2 regions of the Thiomicrorhabdus indica genome follow, and region 2 is predicted to be linked to the other one. Evidence: predicted binding sites of a transcription regulator. Region 2 holds the regulator's gene; the other holds the start of a gene.
The links. The regulator PhoB, encoded in region 2, activates phosphate uptake and scavenging genes when phosphate is short. The targets are predictions, from matches to a motif close to GNNTGTCATAAAACTGTCANAT.

Region 1: D9T12_RS01490 (UDP-2,3-diacylglucosamine diphosphatase) is a predicted target of PhoB. The motif match lies at 1,459-1,480, and genes of this name have one in related genera.

What each region holds. Positions count from the first base shown of each region.
Region 1 covers NZ_CP033040.1:361,395-370,545, forward strand. The annotation lists gene D9T12_RS01480 (SgcJ/EcaC family oxidoreductase) at 1-214, shown strand, start outside; gene D9T12_RS01485 (glycosyltransferase family 4 protein) at 297-1,361, opposite strand; gene D9T12_RS01490 (UDP-2,3-diacylglucosamine diphosphatase) at 1,535-2,398, shown strand; gene D9T12_RS01495 (hypothetical protein) at 2,426-2,662, shown strand; gene bioD (dethiobiotin synthase) at 2,638-3,282, opposite strand; gene D9T12_RS01505 (phosphoribosylaminoimidazolesuccinocarboxamide synthase) at 3,282-4,172, opposite strand; gene D9T12_RS01510 (phosphate-starvation-inducible protein PsiE) at 4,200-4,685, opposite strand; gene rpe (ribulose-phosphate 3-epimerase) at 4,811-5,515, shown strand; gene D9T12_RS01520 (phosphoglycolate phosphatase) at 5,600-6,280, shown strand; gene D9T12_RS12390 (hypothetical protein) at 6,303-6,473, shown strand; gene trpE (anthranilate synthase component I) at 6,470-7,975, shown strand; gene D9T12_RS01530 (anthranilate synthase component II) at 8,000-8,587, shown strand; gene trpD (anthranilate phosphoribosyltransferase) at 8,776-9,151, shown strand, end outside.
Region 2 covers NZ_CP033040.1:834,030-843,180, reverse strand. The annotation lists gene D9T12_RS03445 (PstS family phosphate ABC transporter substrate-binding protein) at 1-589, opposite strand, end outside; gene D9T12_RS03440 (inorganic phosphate transporter) at 913-2,484, shown strand; gene phoR (phosphate regulon sensor histidine kinase PhoR) at 2,646-3,923, opposite strand; gene phoB (phosphate regulon transcriptional regulator PhoB) at 3,930-4,643, opposite strand; gene phoU (phosphate signaling complex protein PhoU) at 4,674-5,414, opposite strand; gene pstB (phosphate ABC transporter ATP-binding protein PstB) at 5,436-6,266, opposite strand; gene pstA (phosphate ABC transporter permease PstA) at 6,316-7,950, opposite strand; gene D9T12_RS03410 (ABC transporter permease subunit) at 7,962-9,151, opposite strand, start outside.

The DNA of each region.
Region 1 (9,151 bases), 470 kb from region 2:
CCATTTCCTACAATCAAAACCTTATGGAAAGGTGGTTTCTCGTAACTTGAAACAAGGCTGCAACAAATTGACTGATGCCGGTGTTTATGAATTTAAGGTTGTAAAAGATGGCAAGCCTCAAGTGGTTCCAGCTCGTTACACCTTTGTATATGAATTCCGTAATGGCGAATGGAAAATCTCTCATCACCACTCGTCAATGATGCCTGAAAAATAATTCAAAATTATCATCATAATGAAAACGGCTTCTAAGTTTGTCTTAAGAAGCCGTTTTTGTATTCAGGATGTATTGGATAAGATTACGAGCTTTCAATCGCTCGAGAGTTTGTTCTGAGCATGTTGGATTCCGTTGCAGCATTAATCAGTGCTAGGTTATGCAAAAACTGTTCACAAGCTGAATCCCATGTGAATTGTGGAATTGTTCGTTCCAAATGAGTGCCCTTCAATAGTAAGGCTCGATGAATAGCCTTTTCTAAATCGTTATCCAGTGCACCATTTAACCCTTCGGTTATGATATCTTTCGGCCCTGTGACAGGGTAGGCGGCTACCGGTGTTCCACAGGCAATCGCTTCAATGTTTACCACGCCAAATGTGTCCGTCAGAGAAGGAAAAACCATCACGTCCGCAGATGCATAAAAACTTGCTAATTCTTTACCGGTTTTTGCTCCAACAAACTCTACTTCAGGGTAGCTCTTTTTTAGCGCTTCCAGCTCAGGGCCTTTGCCCACAATGACTTTTGAACCTTTGAGTGGTATGTCTAGAAAAGCACGTATGTTTTTTTCTGCAGCGATGCGACCAACATATAAATATATTGGTTTAGCAAATCTCATAGGCTGTGCTTGGTTTGGGTTAAAAGTTTCTCGGTTGACCCCGCGGGACATCACTGTTAATTCTTGAAAACCTTTATCCTCGAGTTCTTGTTTAATGGAAGGTGCGGGTACAAATGTTTTTGTTGCCGGCCGGTGAAATCTTTTTAGGAGGTTATAACCCCAGGATTCTGGAATCCATTTGGCTCTTTTATGGACATACTCTGGAAACTTTGTGTGATAACCAGTGGTGAACGGCCAATTAAACTTTTGAGCAAGTTGTCTGACACGCCAACCTAGAGGGCCTTCTGTTGCGATATGAATCGCATCTGGTTGGAAATTTAAGAGACGCTCTTCTAGGTGTGGCGCACGCCAGACTAACGATATTTCTTTATAAAAAGGCATGGGAATTGTCGAATAATTTTGGGGTTGAATAACATCCACTTCAATGCCTTGATGGCGTGCTAAGTCCACCAAGTGAGTAAGTGTCGTCACAACCCCGTTGACTTGCGGGTGCCAAGCATCCGTTACCAGTACTAGTCGAGAAATCTTTGCCATATCTTATACCGATAATAAGTAAAAGAACTTATTTTATTCTGTCTTTATGAAGGAGAGTTGAAAGCTATATGACTTTTCAGGGGTTAAAAGGACTTGGAAGTGTCAACAAAGTGTCATAAATCGCTCGTATTCACTTTTTAAACTTGGTAAAAAATTTATAAGTGATTACAACTATGTCGAAGACTTCTAATGTGAATGCATTACCCTCTGATTCCTCATTCTTTCCTGACTGGATGAATAATCTGACTGAAGATGAGTTTATTCTTGCTGAGAATAATCAAACGATTAATCAATATCGGACGATCTTTATTTCGGATACTCATCTTGGATCGAAAGGAGCGAAAGCAGATCATTTATCGCATTTTTTAAAGTTTAATGATTGTGAAAAGTTATATTTAGTAGGCGATATTATTGATGGTTGGCGTTTGAAAAAGCGAATGTTTTGGCCACAAGCACACACCAATGTGATTCGTCGTATTTTGACAAAATCGAAACGCGGCACGGATGTGGTTTACGTGACAGGAAATCACGATGATTTTCTTCGCCGCTATTCAGGCATTGAGTTTGGCAATATTGATTTATGTGATGAGGCTGAATTTGTTGGGCTTAATGGCCAGAAGTTGTTAGTGGTTCATGGTGATAAATATGACAGTGTGATTCAAACACAAAAATGGCTTGCGGTGTTAGGTGACTGGAGTTACGAAACCTTGGTGATTTTGAATCGTTACTATAATTGGGTGCGTAAAAAGTTGGGGATGAACTATTGGTCGTTGTCTTCTTTTCTCAAGCAGAAGGTGAAATCCGCGGTTTCCTTTATCACCGCTTATGAAGAAGCTGTGGTCAAAGACTGCCGAAAACAAGGTTATCAAGGGGTCATTTGTGGCCATATCCATCATCCTGAAATTCGTGAAATCGAAGGTGTTGATTACTTCAATTGTGGTGACTGGGTGGAGTCTTGTACCGCCATTGTTGAAACTTTGGAGGGGGAAATTAAGCTTCTGAAATGGGTAGAGATAGATCACGAAAATAATAGATAATGCTCCTGAACTGATAGGAGATGAGTTATGTGTATTTTTATTGCCGCTTTAATGTTGATTGTTTTGTATGCGTTTATGGGGCAGGTGGATAGTTTGCAATTGGTTGAAGTTGCCGGAAATGATTCTTTGGTGATTGCCCAAGGCTGGGAGATGGTTTCCCCATTATGGGCATTGCTGGCATTTGTATTTTTGGCAGGCGCTTTAACGGTTTTATTGGTAATGAAACTAATACCGGCCGGTCAAGAATCGAATTCACAGGAGTAAATGGGGGTCTCAGTCCATTTCTCTAAGTCTTTAGCAAAACCAAAGCTGTCTTGGTTGACTTGATTGACTACAATCGCGTGTAATTTTAATCCTGCACTTTCAATTGCTTCGATACTAAGTAAAGCATGATTCAAGCAGCCGAGCTTGTCAGCAACGATTAAAATCACCGGCAGGTTTAAAGCTGTTGCCAAATCTCGATTTTGACCGTCTGTACAAAGCGGTGATAAGAATCCACCGGCCCCTTCAACCAAAGCAAAGTTTTGATTAGGTGTTTGGCAGGCAGCAAACAAGTCTTTTATCGTAACCACCACATTCGCCATTTCCAAAGCACTTTGTGGTGAGAGTGCCGGTTCAAATTGGTAGGGGCAAATAACTTCTAAGCTCTCTTGTGATTGTGCACCTTTTTGCAATTGCAAAGCGTCCTCACTTAATAAGCTTCCATCGGTTTGCACGATGCAACCAGAGGCAATTGGTTTACGAGGAGAAATTTTTAAGCCATGTGCAGTGAATTGTTGTGCAATTTTGGCTGCGACAAAGGTTTTTCCCACATCCGTATCGGTTCCGGTTACAAAAAAACCGGTATGAGGACCGGCTTTTAATTCGCTAATTGGATGGTGCATTAGAGATTTTCCGTCAAGCGCGCTTGCGCTTCTTGGTATTTCTGCAGTGTATTGCTTACCACTTCTTCAGGCAGTTCAGGTGCATTGTTAGGGTTGCGATCCCAGTCTAAGCTGTCCAGATAATCACGAATATATTGTTTATCAAAACTTGGTGGATTCGCTCCAACTTCATACTGCGATGCTGGCCAAAAACGAGAGCTGTCTGGCGTTAATGCTTCGTCAATCAGATAAATTGTTCCGTTTTCATCTTCACCGAATTCAAACTTCGTGTCGGCAATAATAATGCCGCGTTTCGCTGCGAACTCAGCCGCGAACTGATAAAGTTTTAAGGCTAAATCACGAACTTTTTCAGACTTTTCTTGCCCCATAATATCAACTAACTTTTCAAAGCTGATGTTTTCGTCATGGTCGCCTTGTTCTGCTTTGGTTGACGGGGTAAATAACGGTTCAGGTAGTTTTGCGGCTTGTTCTAGACCGGCCGGTAAAGAAATTCCGCAGACGCTTTGAGATGATTGATACTCTTTCCAACCCGAACCGACTAAGTAACCGCGAACAATCGCTTCCACTGGAAGGGGGTTAAGTTTTCGAACAATCATGCCGCGACCATCAAGTTGCATTAACTCTTCAGGGGTTAAGTAATCAGCGAGTGTTTGGTCGGTCACCAATTGATTCGGCAAAATGTTTTGGGTTTTATTCATCCAGAACTGAGCAGTTTCCGTCAAAATACGACCTTTGCCAGGAATGGGGGTTGGCAATATAGCGTCATAAGCAGAGATTCGGTCTGTGGTGACAATTAACATATGTTTGTCATCAATGTCGTAGATATCTCTGACTTTTCCTTTGCCAATTAACGGCAGGCTGGTTAGGGTTGACTCATATAGTGCTTGCATACTCAGTCCTAAATCATTTGAAAGTAATTAGTCATCTTTACGACGGTTCATAATATATGGGAAGCGCATGTGTCCAAAGCGCAAAATTAACACCGCAAAAGATAGTAAGGTAATGGTGCCTGCAATCGCAATCATTTCCCACTCGGTTAGAGCTTTTAAGTCCAAAATGAGCAATCGAGCAAGCGCTACAATTGCAATATAAATTGGAAAACGGATGGGAAGTTTACCCGATTTCAAGTAAATCGCCACCATCGCGAGCACTTCGAGGTACAGGAACAGCAATAACAGGTCGCCGAGCGTGACAACGCCAGCCCCGATCATATGTAATACTTCGCGACCACCGGCAAAAACGGTTGCCACAGCAATCACGAATAGACCGATGTATTCAAAAATGTGAATCGCTTGGGCTAATAGACGGTCGTGCAGTGGACGTTGGTGTGAAGTGCGTTGGCCTTTAAAGTCAGTTGTATAGTTTTTCTCAGTTTCAGTGTTCTGAGAATCTATTTCGGGCATCGGTGAGCTCCTTGAATCGTGCACTAGGGTGCGGTTCTTTCTATTGAAAGATTTTTTGCCATTTTAATGGATACTGTTAAAATGCACGAATTATTTTTTTGACAATTTTATCGAGGATTTAACTGATGGCTAAAAAAGAAAACTGGATTGCTCCGTCGATTCTTTCTGCGGATTTCGCGACACTAGGAAACGATGTTAAGGATGTGATTGCTGCCGGTGCAGATGTGGTTCACTTTGATGTAATGGATAACCACTATGTTCCTAACCTAACTATCGGGCCATTAGTTTGTGAATCTTTGAAAAACTTTATGGATCGTGAAGGCGTTAAAGCGCCGATTGATGTTCACCTAATGGTGAAACCTGTTGACCGCATTATTCCTGATTTCATTAATGCTGGTGCGGACTATGTGACTTTTCACCCGGAAGCGTCTGAACACATTGACCGTTCATTGGCGATGATTAAAGAGATGGGTGCTAAAGCAGGATTGGTATTCAACCCTCATACACCACTTCACTACCTAGAACACGTTATGGATAAAATCGACATGATTTTGATTATGTCAGTTAACCCAGGTTTTGGTGGTCAGTCTTTTATTCCTCAGGCGCTTGAGAAGTTGAAAGCGGCTCGTAAAATGATTGATGAATCAGGTCGTGATATCCGTTTGGAAATCGATGGTGGCGTTAAGGTTGAAAACATCGCTGAAGTAGCGGCCGCTGGGTGTGATACATTCGTTTCTGGTTCGGGCATTTTCGGTAAAGCGAATGCGTCAGATGCAAACCGTTACGACACAGTTATTCAGCAAATGCGTGATGAATTAGCAAAAGCTTAATTCGTTACACAGAGCTTTTGTTGTCGCGCCAGCGTTTTCACTAGTAGTGAGCGCTGGCGTTGTTATTTCAAGATGAGAGAAAAAATGGAAAAGTTACAACCAAGTTTCGTATTGATTGATTTGGATGGCACCTTAGTCGACTCGGTTCCCGATTTAACCTATTGTGTTGATGAAATGATGAAGCAACTGGATATGCCGGTTCGTGGTGAAGCATCAGTTCGTCAATGGGTAGGAAATGGTGTTGAGCGTCTCGTTGAGCGTGCATTGATTAATTCTGTGGACGGTGAACCAGAACCAGAACTGTTTGCCAAAGCGATTCCTATTTTTAAAGAACTTTATGCGGTGAATAACTCCCAGCGTAGCTGTGTTTATGATGGCGTGGTCGAAGGCATTGAATGGATGCAAGCGCAAGGCTATCGTGTAGCTTGTGTGACGAATAAAGCGGAGGCGTTTACGATTCCTCTGTTAAAAGACAAAGGTCTATTTGATTACTTTGAAGTGATTGTATCGGGCGATACTTGCGAAAAGAAAAAGCCAGATCCCATGCCTTTACATCATGCCGCAAAACTTTTGGGTGAGTCGGCAGAAAATGCATTGATGATTGGTGACTCTAAATCGGATGTGAAAGCCGCGCGAGCAGCAGGATTTCATATTTTTGCGATGACCTACGGTTACAATCATGGAGAAGATATCCGCGATTATAATCCTGATGTTATTATGGACTCTTTTACAGAATTACCGAATTATTTGGTAGCAAAAGCTTAACAGGCAGTTGATGGAGATTTCTATGCCGAAAATTTTGTTATTTGTATGGCGATTATTGCAACAATTGACTAAGCCCTTCTGGTGTTCAGTGCTTGGTATTTGGCGTTGGTGGCAATTCCAACGTTGGCAATCGCAAGAAACTAAACTTGCCCATACAAACAGACAAATAACCGTAAAGGCAGAAGAGAAATGACCACAAAAAATACTGCAGAAAATATTGAAACGTTGATAAAGCAAGGCTATAAGCGAGTGCCAGTCATGCGCACAGTTCTTGCTGATTTTGACACACCACTTAGTGTTTACCATAAGCTTGCGAATGGCAATTATTCCTACCTTTTTGAATCGGTTCAAGGGGGCGAAAAATGGGGGCGTTACTCCATTATTGGCTTGCCTTGTGAACGACGAATTGAAGTTCATGGGCGACAGGTTCGAGAGTATCAGGGAGATGAGGTTTTACAGCATCAGGTTGCTGATGACCCTCTCGCTTGGATTGAAGCCTATCAAAATAGCTTTAAGGTTTTTGAAGATGAAAACCTGCCGGCTTTCAGTGGTGGCCTAGTCGGTTATTTCGGTTATGACACGGTTCGTTACATTGAACCGCGTTTAGTTGAATCGGTTCCAGAAAAAGATGACATCGGTGCGCCGGATATTCAACTGTTGGTTTCGGAAGAGTTAGTCGTATTTGATAACTTATCCGGTCAAGTTCATGTGATTGTACATGCGGATTTGAGCTTAGAGAATGCCTATGAACGAGCGGAGCAGCGTTTACAGGAACTGACTCAAAAATTATCAAAGGCTGTGAATTTACCGGCCGATATACAAAGCGTACGTCAAATTGATGAGCCGGATTTCGTTTCTAGCTTCGGTGAAGAGCCTTTCAAAGCTGCGGTCGCCAAAATTCAAGAGTATGTGTTGGCCGGTGATGCGATGCAAGTTGTGATTTCACAACAGATGTCTGTCGACTTTGAAGAAGACCCGATGGACTTGTATCGTGCATTACGTCATTTAAATCCATCGCCCTACATGTTTTATTTGAATTTGGGAGGTACCTACATTGTTGGTTCTTCCCCAGAAATCTTAGTGCGCTTAGAAGATGATACAGTCACCGTTCGTCCAATTGCTGGAACTCGCCGTCGTGGTGTCGACGAAACCGCAGATTTGGCATTAGAACAAGATTTGTTAAATGATCCGAAAGAAATTGCGGAACATCTTATGTTGATTGATCTTGGGCGTAATGATGTTGGACGTATTGCAAAAATTGGTGAAGTTGAACTGACCGAAAAAATGCTTGTCGAACGCTATTCACATGTAATGCATATTGTTTCGAATGTGGAAGGCAAAATTAAAGATGACATGAGTGCAATGGATGTCCTTCGAGCAACTTTCCCGGCCGGTACCTTATCTGGAGCGCCGAAAATTCGAGCCATGGAAATTATTGATGAGCTTGAACCGGTTAAGCGTGGCATTTACGGTGGTGCTGTCGGGTATTTAGGTTGGAATGGCAATATGGATACCGCGATTGCTATTCGTACAGCAGTAATTCAGGATAATAAGCTTTTTGTCCAAGCAGGAGCGGGTGTGGTTGCTGATTCTAATCCTCAAGCAGAGTGGGATGAGACGATGAATAAAGGGCGTGCGATTTTCCGAGCAGCGCAATTTGTGACCCAAGGCCTGCAAACTGAACCATCGAAATAAGACAGTAAGTTAGAGAAAAAAACTATGTTATTAATGATTGATAATTACGATTCATTTACCTACAACTTGGTGCAGTATTTCGGTGAATTAGGCCAAGAGGTTGTGGTACACCGCAATGACCAAATTGATTTAGAAACTATCCAAAGCTTAGAACCTGAATACTTAGTGATTTCACCGGGACCATGTACACCCACCGAAGCGGGTATTTCGGTTGAAGCGATTAAGCATTTCGCTGGAAAAATTCCCATTATGGGTGTGTGTCTTGGACACCAAGCGATTGGACAGGCATTTGGTGGGAAGATTGTTCGAGCGAAACAAGTGATGCATGGAAAAACTTCCCCTGTTTTCCATAAAGATTCTGGCATGTTTGCTCATTTACCGAACCCTGTAGAGGTTACTCGTTATCACTCACTGGTGATTGAACAGGATTCTTTGCCAGACTGTTTAGAGGTGACTGCTTGGACTCAGGATGAGAAGGACGGTTTAGATGAGATTATGGGTGTACGTCATAAAGAATTGCCTATTGAAGGTGTTCAGTTTCACCCAGAGTCTATATTGACCGAACAAGGTCATCAAATGTTGCGTAATTTTTTGGAACAACACACCCGCTAGTCTTAAATCTTCACCGTTTCTCTGTATGAAAAGACGCCATAAACCCATCCTTGGGAGCTCGGCTCAGGCCATCCAGGCCTTCAACGTTTTTCTTACAGAGAACCGTTGAGATTGCTAGCATCACCTTAATGTGATATCTACCGGCCGGTAAATGTTTAAAAGCCCTCATGCTTTCAAGGACACAAATAATGGAACTAAAAATCGCTTTAGAAAAACTTTTGAATCGTCAAGATTTGACCTCCGACGAGATGGAATCAGTGATGCGTCAATTGATGACAGGTGAGGCATCTGATGCACAGATTGGTGCGGTTTTGGCAGCGTTGCGCATGAAAAGTGAAACCGTTGATGAAATCGCAGCGGCGGTCAGGGTAATGCGTTCATTAGCGACGGCAGTACATGTTAATGACAAAACCCATTTAGTTGATACTTGTGGTACTGGTGGTGATGGCGCTAAAACGTTTAATATTTCTACCGCATCAGCGTTTGTTGTTTCAGCCGCAGGCGCGACGGTCGCCAAACATGGCAATCGTTCGTTTTCTAGTAACTCGGGGAGTGCGGATGTTT
Region 2 (9,151 bases):
CTTTACAAAGTGCTTTTTTCTTGTAGTAACCGTAAGTACCAGAAACTGAGTTTCGACCATATAGCTGAACTGTTTGGTTCGCTAGTTGACCATCAACACCTGCTTGACCCCAGTTAGCGATATCGTCTTTCGCACCACATTTACGAGTTGAAGAGAAAATCGCATCAACTTGAGGAATGGTTAAACCTTTGATTGGGTTATCTTTATGCACATAAACCGCTAGCGCATCGATTGCAACCGCAACAGGCGTTGGCTTATAACCGTGCTCTTTTTCAAACATCGCAATTTCTTTGTCTTTCATCATGCGGCTCATAGGACCGATGTTAGATGTAGACTCAGTTAGAGCTGGAGGCGCAGTAGAAGAACCCGCTGCTTGGATTTGAATGTTTACATTCGGGTACATGCGCTTAAACTCTTCAGCCCATAGCGTCATTAGGTTAGCCAAAGTATCAGAACCAACTGAAGAAAGGTTACCCGAGATACCAGAAACTTTTTTGTATTCTGGAAGGTCTTCAACTGCATAAGCAGGAGTTACAAGTGTCGCAACGGCAGCAAAGCCCATTGCAGCTAGGATGTTCGACTTTTTCATGGATTTCCCCGTAAAAATAAAAGTGAAAACAAAAATGACGGTGGTTATATTAAGGATGAACTATAAATACGGCTTGACATCTAGATGACAAAATTATGACAAGCAATGTGCTTAGTTATACTTATCACTAAATTTTTTTCTTTATATTTCAATAGACTAAACACCAAAAACTCTTTGTAACTTGCGCCAGAGTAAAAAAACTGCAACATTTGGCTCAAAACCCAATGGATTTCTATAAAATGCCGGTAAAAATAGGCCAAGCAACTTAGTCCGGAAAGGATTCGACTTGGTAAGACAGAGTCAGTGAAAATGAGAGTATCAAAATGGAATTAAAAGACATTAATGAGCTTGAAAACGCCACATCCAGAGGTCGAAAAGAGATGTTCCGGTTTGGCACGGCGATGTTGTTTATCGTCTTAATCTTACTATTCACGTCGAATATTAATATTGGAACCGGCACGGTTAGCGTTGAACTTGTTGTAGCAGCCATGATTGGCGGCTATATGGCTCTTAACATTGGTGCAAATGACGTTGCCAACAATGTAGGTCCTGCAGTTGGCTCAAAGGCACTGACTCTAACTGGCGCAATCATACTGGCTGCTATTTTTGAATCGGCAGGTGCCTTGATTGCCGGTGGTGAAGTTGTGAGCACCATCAAAAAAGGCATCATTGATCCAGCAATGGTTGGCGATCCACAAACCTTTATTTGGCTAATGATGGCCGCCTTGCTCGCTGGGGCTCTCTGGCTAAACTTAGCCACGGCGCTAGGTGCTCCTGTCTCAACAACGCACTCAATTGTTGGAGGGGTTTTGGGAGCGGGCATCGCAGCCGCTGGTTGGAGTATTGCTAACTGGGACAAAATGGGGGCAATTGCCGCTAGTTGGATTATATCGCCTGTCATTGGAGGGATGATTGCCGCCGGTTTCCTCATGTGGATTAAGCGATCCATCACCTATAAAGAGGACATGGTCGAAGCCGCTAAAAAAACTGTGCCACTATTGATTGCCATTATGGCTTGGGCCTTCTCAACCTACCTAATTTTAAAAGGTTTGAAGAAAGTTTGGAAACCCGATTTCATGACAGCTCTTTTGGTCGGTTTAGCCATAGCCACAATCGTTTATTTAAGTGTCAAACCGATGATTGCTCGTCAAGCGGCGAAAATGCAAAGTACCAAAGCCAATATCAACACCTTGTTTACCATTCCGTTAATCTTTGCTGCGGCATTATTAAGCTTTGCACACGGCGCAAACGATGTCGCCAACGCCGTTGGACCTTTAGCAGCAATTCATGATGCATTACAAAGTAATGAAATTCACGGCAAAGCCGAAATTCCAATCTGGATTATGGTAATTGGTGCCATAGGTATTTCACTTGGGCTTCTTCTTTTTGGACCAAAACTGATTCGTACAGTAGGTTCAGAAATTACCGAACTTGACCAAATGCGAGCATTTTCCATTGCTATGGCCGCAGCGATTACCGTCATCGTCGCTTCTCAACTAGGGCTGCCAGTAAGCTCTACCCATATTGCCGTTGGTGGGATTTTTGGGGTCGGCTTCTTACGTGAATACCTAAAACGTAACTATGCAAAAGCCATAGAGGAAATCAAAGAACATCATCAGGGTGCAGATGAACACGAAGTGAACGAGTTTATTAACCGCTTCTCAAAAGCCTCTTTAGATGAAAAGAAATACATGTTGGCGCAATTGAAAGAGAAAAAAGCCGAAATTGAACTGTCGAAGAAAGAGCGTAAATCATTGAACAAGGTTTACCAAAAAGAATTGGTCAAGCGTTCTGCATTTTTAAAGATTGTGGCAGCCTGGGTGATTACGGTTCCAGCCTCGGCCATTTTGGCGGCGATTATCTTCTTTGCCATTCGCGGCATGATGCTTCCGTAAAGTATTTCTAGCTACAAAACCAAAGTTATTTACCGGCCGGTTAAGTTTTCTTAACCGGCCGTTTTTGTTTGGTTATCCGGTTCGCCAGTGTTTCAAAATATAAAACCGAACAAACCTTACCGGCCGGTACAAAATTCAAAATAGGATTAAGTACGAAAATCTTATTCGGAAATTCGATTTAACGGAAAGGTACAACTAAAAGTACTGCCTCTGCCATAGTTACTCTTAATCTGTAATCGGGAATCATGTTTTTCTAACACATGCTTCACAATTGCAAGCCCAAGCCCTGTGCCACCTGTTACCCGAGATCGATCTTTATCAACGCGATAAAAACGTTCAGTTAAACGAGGAATATGTTCAGCACTTACACCGATACCTTGGTCCTTGACACTAAAACTTGCACCTTTGCGAGTACGTTGCCATTTAACAACAATCTTACCGCCATCCGGTGAATAGCGCACCGCATTGGAAAGCAAATTCATAAACAGACTTTTTAAAGGTTCTTGGTAACCTTGAATTTTCAAACCTTCATCAATCTCAAATTCAAAGTGATGACGACCATCCGTTAATTGCGCAACCTCAGGCTGAAGCCTTTTTAAAATGGCCGGCACATCCACCGACTGAATTTCAGCGGTAATGGAGTCCGCTTCCATTGTGGATAAGGTCAACAAATCTTCAATAATGGTTCTCATGCGTACAGTTTGATTATGCATATGCTCCAGCGGTTGTTGCCAAGTTGGCTCATCAGCCATCTCTTGCATCAACTCAAGGTAACCGTGTAAAACCGTAAGCGGCGTGCGTAATTCATGAGAAGCATTTGCCACAAAATCTCGACGAATCTGCGCCAACTGGTAAAGTTCAGTGATGTCTTGCGCAATAATAAGTTTATGATCTTCAAAATATTCAATGACACGAATTTCATAAATGCGGCCATGCTGCAAACTCAACTTAATCGTGTTTTCAAATAATTCTGTTTGAAGATACCTTAAAAATTCAGGTTGACGAAGAATGCCTTCAATCCGCCTTCCAACATCTAAACGTCTCAGCCCAAGAATTTTTTTTGAAGGATCATTGAACCACTCAATATGATTTTCACTATCCAGTGAAACAATCGCACTTGGAATCAACATAGAAGCAGCTTTAAACTGCTCAGATTTGTAAAGATATAAATCGGCATGCTTTTCTAGAGCACGTTGTTTTTTGGAAACTTGGTAGGACACCTCGCTCCAAAAACCAGAAACCGGGGGGTGATTAACTTCACCCTCACCTTTCATCCATTGTTCAAATTTGTAAGTCGACCATAGTTGACGACCGATATAAAACACGACGAATACTATCGCAGGACCAATAAAACACTCGATTAACCACCCTATAAACAATAAGGCCCATATAAAGGTGATTATCCAAGTGAGTTCACGTTTAACACCAGCACTTAACAAATTCGATCAACCCTCCACTACCGAAAAACGGTAACCAGAGCCACGAATCGTCTGAATATAGTTAGAAACTCCTAAAGGCTCTAAGATTTTTCGAAGTCGTCGAATATGCACATCAACGGTACGTTCTTCCACGACGACATTGACACCCCAAACCTGGTCAAGCAGTTGCGAACGCGTAAAAACTCGGTTTGAATGCGATAGAAAAAACAGAATTAACTTAAACTCCGTTGGCCCAACTTTGACTTCCGCATCATCAATATAAAAACGATGGCTGACGGTATCCAAACGCATTCGACCCGCAATAATTTGATCACTGCTTTGCGAACTATCATCCGTTTGACGACGTAACAACGCTTTGATTCGAGCCGTCAAGGCTCGAGGTGAGAAAGGCTTGACGACATAGTCGTCTGCGCCTGATTCAAAGCCTTGAACCTGAGCTTCCTCTTCACCACGAGCCGTCAACATAATTATAGGAATCGTTTTACCAAAAGACTTCTGGCGCAAGGTCTTCGCCATAGTCACACCTGAAATTCCAGGCAACATCCAATCAAGCAGAATTAAGTCCGGTTGTGACTCTTCAGCCAAACGCATACCTTCTTCAGCATTGGATGCTTCAATTACCTTATACCCTGACGAATCCAGAGTAAATTTCAGCATATCCCGAATAGCCGCCTCATCTTCGACCACTAATATTAGAGGCTTGGTCGTTTGTTGACTCAAAATTTTTCCTTTTGGAACGAATGATTATCTCTAGGAGTTCTTGTCATCTTCAATAAGCTTGGCAATTTCTTCTTCACCCATCTTACGAATATCGATACCTTTGACTAAATATACGACACTTTCAGCAACATTCAAAGCATGATCCGTCACACGCTCAGCTGCACGAATAGACATAAACATATCTGTTAACACATCAATTTGAGATAAATCCGTCTCCGATGCCAATTTTGAACGTACGGTTACTAATGCATCCGCTAAAACCATGTCCATACGTTCTTCTTCCTGATAAACCCAAAGAACGTCTGAAATATCTAAACGTGAAAAACCGTTCAGTGTTTTCTGAATCATTTTTTCTCCAGACTGCATCAATGTACAAAGCTCGTTATAACAAGGTAAACGAGTACAGCCGACTTCCTCTTCACATTGATGAATCGCTAGCTTAGCAATTTTAACCGCTTCATCACCCATGCGCTCTAAATCTACCGCCACACGAATTGCCATAACAATCAAGCGCAAATCCGATGCCGTAGGTTGCTGTCGAGCAAGTACCGCAGCACTCAGGCGATCAATTTCCATCTCTTCCTGATTAATTAACTCATCAGTCGCTAAAGCCTCTTTGGCTAAATCAATGTTTCCTGTTTCCAAGGCTTGACGCAAATTTGTCAATTGGCTCTCAACTAGCCCTCCCATTCTGGCCACTTCATTGAATAAAGCTTCAATGTTACGGTTCAATTGCTCTGAGATATGCGTGCTAAATTCTTCACGTTCCATGCTTTAATCCTCTTTATTTCATTAACCGTAACGGCCAGTAATATAATCTTCAGTACGTTTAACTTGTGGGTTGGTGAATAATGAATCCGTATCGGTATATTCAATCAAATCCCCCATATACATAAAGGCCGTATAGTCTGAAACACGCGCAGCCTGTTGCATATTGTGCGTTACAATCAAAATCGTAAAATCTTTTTTCAACTCAAAAATCAGCTCTTCAATTGCAAGTGTTGAGATTGGATCCAAGGCTGAAGTTGGTTCATCCAGCAACAGAACTTCTGGTTTTATCGCAATCGCACGAGCGATACATAAACGCTGTTGTTGACCACCCGACATACCAAGTGCATTCTCGTTAAGACGGTCCTTAACCTCTTCCCAAAGGCCTGCGCCTTTTAAGGCCCATTCAACCGACTCATCCAAAACGGTTTTATCAGTGATTCCTTGTAAACGTAACCCGTAACAAACATTTTCATAGATCGATTTTGGGAATGGATTCGGTTTTTGGAAAACCATTCCCACTCGACGCCGTAATGCTGCCACATCCATATCTTTGGCATACATATCATCACCATGAAGTGTCATTTCACCTTCAACGCTTACAATATCGATCAAATCATTCATTCGGTTAAAGCAGCGCAGCAAAGTCGATTTACCACAACCCGATGGACCAATAAACGCTGTGACACGGTTTTCAGGAAGATCCATTGTTACGCCATTAAGGGCTTGCTTAGAACCATAATAGAGGTTCCAGTCTTTTACCTGAATCGCAATTTTTTCATTTTCCAATGAAAGTTTTTCTAAGCCTTGAGGTACGCCTTTGGCCGCTGAAATACTAATAGTTTGTTCATTCATTTTTAAATACCTATGTAAATTCTTTTTTCGCAGTTAAAACGCCTAAGGCTTAATGCTCTAAAGCTTTATATTTTTCACGTAGTCGGTTACGAATACTGATAGCCCCTAAGTTCAAACCGACGATAATCAGGACTAACAGCAATGATGTGGCGTAAACCAATGGCTGAGAAGCCTCAACGTTTGGACTTTGGAAACCAACATCATAGATATGGAAACCAAGGTGCATGAACTTACGATCCAAATGCACAAATGGAGCAATTAAATCCACAGGAAGCTCTGGAGCTAACTTCACTACACCCACTAACATCAATGGTGCAACCTCACCCGCTGCACGAGCAATTGCTAGAATCAAACCTGTCATGATTGCAGGCAATGCCATCGGTAAGACTATTTTTGAAATCACTTCGATTTTCGTTGCACCTAGCGCCAATCCACCCTCACGCAATGAACGTGGAATACGAGACAAACCTTCCTCAGTTGACACAATCACCACTGGCAGAGTTAACAATGCCATTGTCAGTGATGCCCACAACAGACCGGGAGAACCGAAAGTTGGACTTGGTAAAGCATAACTATAGAACAGCTCATCGATTGAGCCCCCTATAATGTAAACAAAGAAACCAAGACCGAAAATCCCGAAAACAATCGATGGAACCCCTGCCAAGTTATTGATTGAAATGCGAACCATACGTAATACAGGACCATCTTTCGCATATTCGCGCATGTAAATCGCTGCAATCACCCCCATTGGGGTCACTAAGATCGTCATAATCAATACCATGGTGATGGTACCGATCATTGCAGGGAAAATACCCCCTTCAGTATTTGCTTCACGAGGGTCTTCCGTTAGGAAACGTCCGATTCCGTGAAAGAAGAACCCTGTCTTTTCACTTGCGGACATATCATTTGGCTGCCAGAAGTCCACAATATTCTTAACAGGAATATTTAACTGCTGGCCACCGCTGACACTCATGGTCAGCTCACCCAACTCTTTTTGTTGCGCATAAAGCACATTAGTTTGCGCTTGCAGCTCCTTAAATTCAGTTTGAAGCTCTGCACGCTCAGCCTCTAAACGAGCAGATTCTTGATCATTCCACTCATCATCTGCTTTTAAACGTTTTTCTTCTAAACGAAGTTGTTCAAGCTTGTAGTTAATCGCGCCGATGTCGAGCTTTTCAATCGTTTTAATTTCATCATGTAAACGCTTACCTTCTGCAACTTGCGCCAAGAGCGTTTCATGAACCGCTTCACCAGTGAATACTTTGCCAGCTAGTTTGAAAGACTCATACCAACCATAAACATTTCCATATTCATATCGTTCAACGACAGTCACACCTTGAACCACTTTTGGTTCAACTGATACTAGGTTTTCCTCACTAATCCAACGGAAGTCAATACCATAAATATCTCGGTTCCCGACTTTAATCAAATGTTGAGGAATCTCTAACTTCTGACCATCATCGCTAAATACCTCTTTTATTTTGGTATCGCGTAACTCACCGACAATTGGTGCAATTTGATCACCTTGCTTAATCTGATATTCATAGACCGTGTGCGGCCAGAAGTGAACCAAACCTTTGTAAGCAATCATAAAAAATAGACCAAATACCAGCACGACACTAATCGCAACGGTTGCTGAACTCATCCAAATCCAGTGTTCGCCTTTATTAAACCATTCTTTCATTTCTCTCACTCCTACAATGAACCGTATTTACGACGCATACGTTGACGAACCACTTCCGCAAGGGTATTGAATAGGAAAGTGAAAATAAACAGAACCAGCCCCGCTAAGAACAGAACTCGGTAATGCGAACTATCCACCTCGGCCTCTGGCATTTCAACCGCCAAGTTGGCAGATAGCGTACGCATTCCTTCAAAGATATTTGCCTCCATCAATGGTGTGTTACCCGATGCCATCAAGACAATCATCGTCTCACCCACACCACGACCAAAACCGAGCATAATGGCTGAGAAAATACCTGGTGAAGCGGTTGGAAGAACAACACCCACTAAGGTTTGCCAACCAGAAGCACCTAATGCTAGAGAACCATTAACAAGGTAGCTTGGGACGTTATATATCGCATCTTCAGCCACAGAGAAAATCGTAGGAATCAAGGCAAACCCCATAGCAAAGCCGATAACCATCGCGTTACGTTGGTCAAAATCAATGCCGGCTTCATTGGTAAGCCAGTTACGCATATCACCACCAAAGAATGCATTTTCAAGAGGCGAACTTAGCTGCAAAGACAACCAACCTAGGAAAATTACCACTGGAATCATTAAGACTGCGCGACGGCCCGTCAGCACTTTCTGGCGAATTTTCTTCGGAAGACGAGTCCAACCGTAACCAAACGCTAGAATCCCTAGTGGCACGACTATAAATATGGCAAAGAAGCCGGGTAGATTTGCTTCCATGAATGGTGCTAACCAAAGACCTGCCAGAAAACCAAGGATTACCGTCGGCAGCGCTTCAATCATTTCAACTGAAGGCTTTACCCATTGACGGGTTTGTTTATCCATAAAGAACGCTGTAAAAATAGCGGCTAAAACAGCAATTGGCACAGCAAACAACATGGCATAAAACGCTGCTTTGATCGTCCCCCAAGTTAGCGGCATCAAAGAAAATTTAGGCTCAAAATCATTACTCGCAGAAGATGACTGCCAAGTAAAACTTGGCTCTTCATAACCTTCATACCAAACTTTGCCCCATAAACTCTCAACCGAGACATCAGGGTGTTCGTTTTCTATCACATAATGAACTAATTGACCGTCTGAAGTTTCGACTAATGCACCATTTGAACGTGGAGCCATAGCAACCATCGTTAATGGATTTTCTACCGGCCGGTCAGAACCTAAGTAGCGGTGTGCCGTCGAATGCAACAAGT